DNA from 2 places in the Peribacillus sp. YIM B13477 genome. Region 1 is predicted to be linked to the other one. Evidence: a T-box and tRNA genes for the amino acid it is inferred to sense, from the RefSeq annotation. Region 1 holds a T-box; the other holds one or more tRNA genes.
What was found. A T-box is a leader RNA that pairs with one kind of tRNA and senses whether it is charged. The one in region 1 lies ahead of glyQ (glycine--tRNA ligase subunit alpha), so its partner is inferred to be a tRNA-Gly.

Region 1 (3,420 bases):
AAAGTTTTCTTGGAACTGTGGGTGAAGGTACAGAAGGATTGGCGTAACAAAGCAAGCCAGCTTCGCGATTACGGCTTCAATGAAAGCGAGTATTAATTAACAAAATTTACGCATCATGAAAGTTAGGAAAACGGTCAAGCTAATCATATGGTCGGATATTCATAATGCTAGTTAAAAATGAAAGGTGGGCTTTATATGTTGGATTTTACCTGGGAATTATTCACTGAAACAGGTAATGTGGACACCTATTTGCTGTTTAAGGAGATAGAAGTCGAAAGACAGGAAAGACACTTGGGATTGAATGATGAGCTAGCAGAAATTGATTTTCCTGTTTCATAGGTTAGCCTTGGCGAGCATGGGTGGTGTCTTGGTATGCTCCAAAAATGTGAGGGCATTGTCATAAGGCGAACTGCATATGGAGAAAATAACAAAATCATTACTATATATACCCGTGAGCTAGGGAAAATTGGCGTCATGGCGAGAGGGGCCAGTAAACCTAACAGCAGGCTTTCTGCCGTCACACAGCTTTTTTGCTCCGGGTATTTTCTTGTAACCACTTCAACCGGACTCGGCAGTCTTCAGCAAGGCGAAATGGTCGATTCACTCCGTTTCATAAGGGAGGATCTTTTTGCCACCGCTTATGCTTCATATATTGTTGAATTGCTTGATAAAAGCGTCGAGGATAAGAAACCGAATCCATATTTGTATGAATTGCTTTTGCAAACCTTGCATTACATAAACGAGGAATATGACGCGGAGGTTTTGACATTCATTTTTGAAATGAAGATGCTGCCCGTCAATGGGATTAACCCAGTGTTGAATCAGTGTGCCGTATGTGGTGAAACGGAAGGGGAATTCTCCTTCTCGCTTCGGGAAGCGGGCTTTATTTGTCACCGCTGTCTGGGGAAAGACCCTTATCATTTTAAAATTTCACCTGCAGCCGTCAAATTGCTTCGGATTTTTTATTATTTAGATTTATCAAGGCTCGGAAACATTTCCGTCAAGCCTGAAACGAAAAAAGAACTGCGGAAGATCATCGATGCATATTATGAGGAATATTCCGGTCTGCTTTTGAAATCAAAAAAGTTCCTGAAACAGATTGATACGATGAAAGATATGTTTTAGGTTCTGACCTATTGACATTCCATGCTAGTTTGTATAAAATTCTAATCATCAAAATAAGAAGATTGCGTTGATGGAAAAGAGTATCTGTCATTCTCCATAAAAAGCGAACCCGGGACGGTGGAAGCCGGGATATGGATTTACAGGGAAGGGCGTTTCCGGAGCATGTTGCTTTGAAAAGAGGCCGTTTTGTAAACGGCAATTAGGGTGGAACCGCGGGTAAACTCTCGTCCCTATGCATTTCGCATAGGGACGGGAGTTTTTTGTTTGCCAAAATGTAATGGGTTTCCGACCTATAATCTAAAAGCCGTTTAAATAACCTGGAGGTGTACGATGAATATTCAAAATATGATTTTAACGTTACAAAAGCATTGGTCTGAGCAAGGCTGCATATTGATGAATGCTTATGATGTCGAGAAAGGGGCAGGTACGATGAGCCCATACACGTTCCTGAGAGCCATTGGACCGGAGCCTTGGAGCGTGGCTTACGTAGAGCCTTCCCGCCGTCCTGCTGACGGTCGTTATGGTGAGAACCCTAATCGACTGTATCAGCATCATCAGTTCCAAGTGATCATGAAGCCGTCGCCTGACAATATCCAAGAGTTATATTTGGATTCATTACGTGCTCTAGGGATAAATCCGCTCGAGCATGATGTTCGCTTTGTGGAGGACAATTGGGAAAATCCATCTCTAGGGTGTGCCGGACTCGGTTGGGAAGTGTGGCTTGATGGAATGGAAATCACGCAATTTACATATTTCCAACAGGTGGGCGGCCTTGAGTGTAAACCGGTTTCCGTGGAAATTACATACGGGATCGAACGTCTCGCCTCTTACATTCAAGATAAGGAAAACGTATTTGACCTAGAATGGACAGATGGATTCACTGTTCGCGATATATTTGGTCAGCCGGAATACGAACATTCGAAATATACGTTCGAAACCTCCGACCTTGACATGCTGTTTCAGCTTTTCACGATGTATGAAAAGGAAGCGCATCGACAAATGGAAGAAGGACTTGTACATCCTGCATATGATTATGTTTTGAAATGTTCCCATACATTTAACCTTTTGGATGCCAAAGGTGCCATCTCGGTGACGGAAAGAACGGGTTATATTGCCCGGTGCCGTAACTTAGCGCGTAAGGTTGCCAAAACCTTCTATGAAGAGCGGGAAAAATTAGGCTTCCCGATCCTGAAAGTGAAAGGGGAGAATACAAATGAGCAAGCGTGATTTGTTATTGGAGATTGGATTGGAAGAGCTGCCTGCCCGTTTTGTGACAGCATCAATGAAACAGTTGTCAGATAAAGTGCAGAAATGGCTAACGGAAAAAGCGATAGAATTCGGGACGGTTGAAGCTTTTTCCACACCAAGACGTTTGGCCGTATTGGTGAAGGACGTGGAAGAATCCCAAAAGGATATCGAAGAAGAGGCAAAAGGTCCGGCAAAAAAAATCGCGTTGGACAGCGAAGGCAACTGGTCTAAAGCAGCATTGGGATTCGTCAGGGGTCAAGGCATGACTTCAGAGGACATTTATTTTAAAGAACTCAAGGGTGTGGAATATGTCCATGTGAATAAATTCATAAAAGGACAGCAGACCGTTCAGCTTTTATCTGAGCTTGGTGAAATCATCAGCGGCATGACGTTCCCGAAAAATATGCGCTGGGCCAATCAGGAGCTCCGCTTCGTCCGTCCGATTAAATGGCTGATTGCCTTATTTGGCAATGAAATAGTGCCATTCAGCATTGCTGATGTGGAAACGGGCCGTGAAACAAAAGGACATCGTTTCTTAGGCAATAGCGCCATCATCGAGCAGCCGGAACGGTACGAAGATACGCTGACAGAACAATTTGTAATGGCAGATCCAGATAAACGCCGGCAAGTTATATTGGATCAGATTAAAGAGCTTGAGCAGGAGAAAGGCTGGATCATCCCTGTCGATGAAGATCTGCTTGAAGAGGTAAATAATTTGGTAGAGTATCCAACGGTGTTATTTGGACATTTTGAAGAAGAATTCCTTGAGCTTCCTGCTGAGGTACTTATCACATCAATGAAGGAACACCAACGTTATTTCCCTGTTAAAGATCAGGAAGGGAACCTGCTTGCTTACTTTGTAACCGTGCGTAACGGCGATGACCGCCATTTGGATAAGGTTTCTAAAGGTAATGAAAAAGTATTGCGTGCCCGCTTATCGGATGCAGCATTTTTCTATAAAGAAGATCAGAAAAAAGAGATTTCGGATGCTTTGAAAAAGCTTGACAGCATCGTTTATCATGAAGAAATCGGTACATTGGCCGAGAA
Region 2 (3,420 bases), on a different contig from region 1:
GGATCACCTCGTCTTAAACTTGGTTCGTGATGTCCAGCCTACGGTTTTTTCTTAATATTTCATTCCAGTCGATTCCAGAAATCCGCTCCCTTTCCGCCGACTGTCTGCCAAGCCTCCTCGACGTAAACGTCTCCGGGGTCTCGACTAGCCAGTTACTCGGCAGGAGTGTCGCATATTTCTTCCATCTTTTAAGGATTAATGTAAAAAACCTCAAGGATCACCCCGTCTTAAACTTGGTTCGGGAAAAGTCCAGCCTACAGGTATTCTTAAATCACATTTCGGTCAATTTCTAGTAATCCGCTCCCTTTCCGCCGACTGTCTGCCAAGCCTCCTCGACGTAAACGTCTCCGGGGCCTCGGCTAGCCAGTTATTCGGTAGGAGTGTCCCATATTTCTTCCATCCAATGTGGATTATAGGTAAAAAAAACTTAAAGGATAAACTAGTCTCAAACATAATTCGGTGTGAGATCAGCCTACAGTTTGTTCTAGAAAACATTCCAGCTGATTTCAGAAATCCGCTCCCTTTCCGCCCACTGCCTGCCAAGCCGCATCAAAGCGAGCGCCTGCGGGGTCTCGGCTAGCCAGTTTTCGGCAGGAGTGTCGCAACTTTCTTCCATCCAATTAAGGAGTTCTGGAAAAAAATACGAAAGATAAATTAGTCTTAAACATGGTTCGTGATGAAACCGGCCTGCAGTTTTTTCTTTTAAAACACAAAGTTGATTGGAACGTAAGGTACGAGACTCCTGCGGGAAAAGCGTGGCATGTGAGACCCCGCAGGCGCGCCGAGGAGGCTCCCGCCCGCCCGCGGAAAGCGAGTGCCTGAAGTGGAAATCAACGTTCCCATTTTACAAACCCACAAAAAAAAAGACTGTCGGCAAACAACTATTATCTAGTTTGTAGACAAAAGGGTTCTATCAAAATAAAACAAAGTTAATTGGAACGTAAGGTACGAGACTCCTGCGGGGAAAGCGTGGCCAAGGGAGACACCGAAGGCGAGAGCCAAGGGCGGACCGCCCGCGGAAAGCGAGTGCCTGTAGTGGAAATCAACGATCAGATTTGATAACCCTCAAAAACACTTTCCGTTTCACCCCAGAAATTCATTCCCTTCCCTCCGACTGTCTGCGAAGCCTCATCAAAGCAAACGTCTCCGAGGTCCCGGCTAGCCGATTTGCAATGGTTACTTTCTGCCTTTTGATTGATAATCAACGATGATACATAAGCCTGGCACGCCTCTCTCTTCCCCATTAGCAAAAAAAGCACAAACTTATTCAAACTGATTCTACTAAAATAGTTAACCATATTGACTAAGTTTGTGCTGCATCGAAATCCCCACACTCCCGGATGAAGGATTAATCAAAAATTTTTTGGGCATGACATACTGTATTACCGCTTCGATGAAATGCAGGCAATTTGGACAATAAAAAAAATCCCACTGTAAACAGTAGAATTCTTGTAATAATATTTAAACGCAAAGCTTCGTTCTCCAGGTAACGAAACCCTACGTTATGAGTATGTATTGGAGCGGGTGAAGGGAATCGAACCCTCATCATCAGCTTGGAAGGCTGAGGTTTTACCACTAAACTACACCCGCATATTCTTGTAGAAGTTTGTCGAATTACCAATCAACAAAATTAATTATATAGTTTAATGTGAAAAAATGCAATAGTTTTTTAAAAAAAAATTAATAATTAGCGTATTGTAACGTTAATATATTCATTCACTCTAGTAAGTATGTTAAAAAGTCCTCTGATTCAGAGAACTTTTTTCATCCTATATGATGATTTAAGACCAAATGACTTCCATTAAACGCGGATAAACCTGCTGTGCCGTTTCAAGCAGCATGATTAACTTCCTGAACGCCAGATCCGGTACGATATCCCCCTCGATGGAGAATGAATAACGAATCGAAATGGTCCCATTTTCTTCATAAAGCTTGGAATACCTGAAATTAGCATTAAATTCATTTAACAGTGTATGTACATCCTGCTTCTTTTCAGGGTTCTTCAACTCGGCGACATTAAAGCAAAATAAGTCCGCCACATTTTCATCTTGATTGAAAGCAAATACTAAAAGGACCTTCCACCCGTCCTTTAACTTTTGCTCGGCTCTAAAAAAGGTGGTGCCATCTTCATTCAACTCATTCATATAGATTTTCTCACTAGTTAAAAAATCACGAAATTTAGCAACGTTTGACATGGTTCATCACCTTTCTGTTCATAAGTCCATTTTATAATGAAAACAAGCATTTTTACAGACTTTTCTATTATCCTGCCAATTTCCCCCTATTAACAGGGGCGACCTTAAAAGGAAGGGTTTCATATATGAACTCCCTTCCTGGATTGATTATCCAGTTGCTTCTCCGCAAAACTGAAGCGCTACTTGCAGGTCCAAAATTCCCTGGCGGATTTTTGAGTATCGTTCCATTTCAGGAACTTCTTTATTCGTAAGTGGTCGACCTTTATCTGCCGCTATCGTCATGGTTTATCCTTCAAATGGTTTAAGAGATACCACTAATATATATTTACTTGAAAGGAAAACGGCCTTTTCCCGATTGAATATCGAAAAAGGCCGCTTTTGTTATAGCTGCTTAAAAATCACAACGAAGAACCTTCCTCAGCTTTATTTCCATAAAACTTATAGTTGAGCGAATTCGGGTTCCGCAACTTTTACAAGCTGTTTTCCGAGGTTCGTTCCTTTAAACAGACCTAAAAATGCATCCGGTGTGTTTTCGAACCCTTCAATAATCGTTTCTTCATACTTAAGCTTTCCTTCTTGAAGCCACTTACCTAATTCCGTAGCACCCTCCTGGAATCTAGCAGCATAATTTCCAACTGTGAAACCTTTCATTAGTGCACTGGTTTTGATCATTGCCGATTGCAGACGCGGCCCTAGATCTTTTCCTTCCGCGTTATATGAGGAAATCGCCCCGCATAATGGAATTCGGGCATTCGCATTCAAAAGTGTAAAAACAGCATCGGACACCTCGCCGCCAACATTATCGAAATAAACATCGACTCCATCAGGAACAGCATTGGCTAAATCTGTCGCAAAACTATCACTTTTATAATTTACGGCTCCATCAAACCCGAGCTCTTTCGTTAAGTACTCAAGTTTTTCATCCGAACCAGCGATGCCAACAACCTTCGCACCTTTAATCTTAGCAATTTGTCCGACTACTGAACCAACTGCTCCAGCCGCTCCTGAAACGACTACCGTTTCACCTTCTTGAGGTTTACCAATATCAAGCAAACCAAAATAAGCAGTTAAACCTGTCATTCCAAGAATCCCTAAATGAGTTGTGACCGGAGCCACCTTGGGATCAATCACACGGATTTCCTTTTCAGTGACAACTGTGTATTCTGCCCAGTCGATATTCCCAACAACGACATCCCCTTGTTTGAAGGAACTCGATTTCGACTCA

Region 2: it has a tRNA-Gly gene. The T-box ahead of glyQ (glycine--tRNA ligase subunit alpha) is inferred to sense a tRNA for this amino acid. The anticodon was not compared.

Annotation. Positions count from the first base shown of each region.
Region 1 covers NZ_JBHZPD010000001.1:274,200-277,619, forward strand. Annotated here, with positions in the region: gene era (GTPase Era) at 1-96, shown strand, start outside; gene ACFX4H_RS01330 (YqzL family protein) at 196-339, shown strand; gene recO (DNA repair protein RecO) at 373-1,125, shown strand; T-box leader at 1,184-1,360, shown strand; gene glyQ (glycine--tRNA ligase subunit alpha) at 1,456-2,352, shown strand; gene glyS (glycine--tRNA ligase subunit beta) at 2,339-3,420, shown strand, end outside.
Region 2 covers NZ_JBHZPD010000002.1:905,630-909,049, forward strand. Annotated here, with positions in the region: gene ACFX4H_RS11105 (hypothetical protein) at 14-214, opposite strand; tRNA gene ACFX4H_RS11110 (tRNA-Gly) at 1,517-1,590, opposite strand; gene ACFX4H_RS11115 (YbjN domain-containing protein) at 1,782-2,195, opposite strand; gene ACFX4H_RS11120 (hypothetical protein) at 2,343-2,477, opposite strand; gene ACFX4H_RS11125 (NADP-dependent oxidoreductase) at 2,634-3,420, opposite strand, start outside.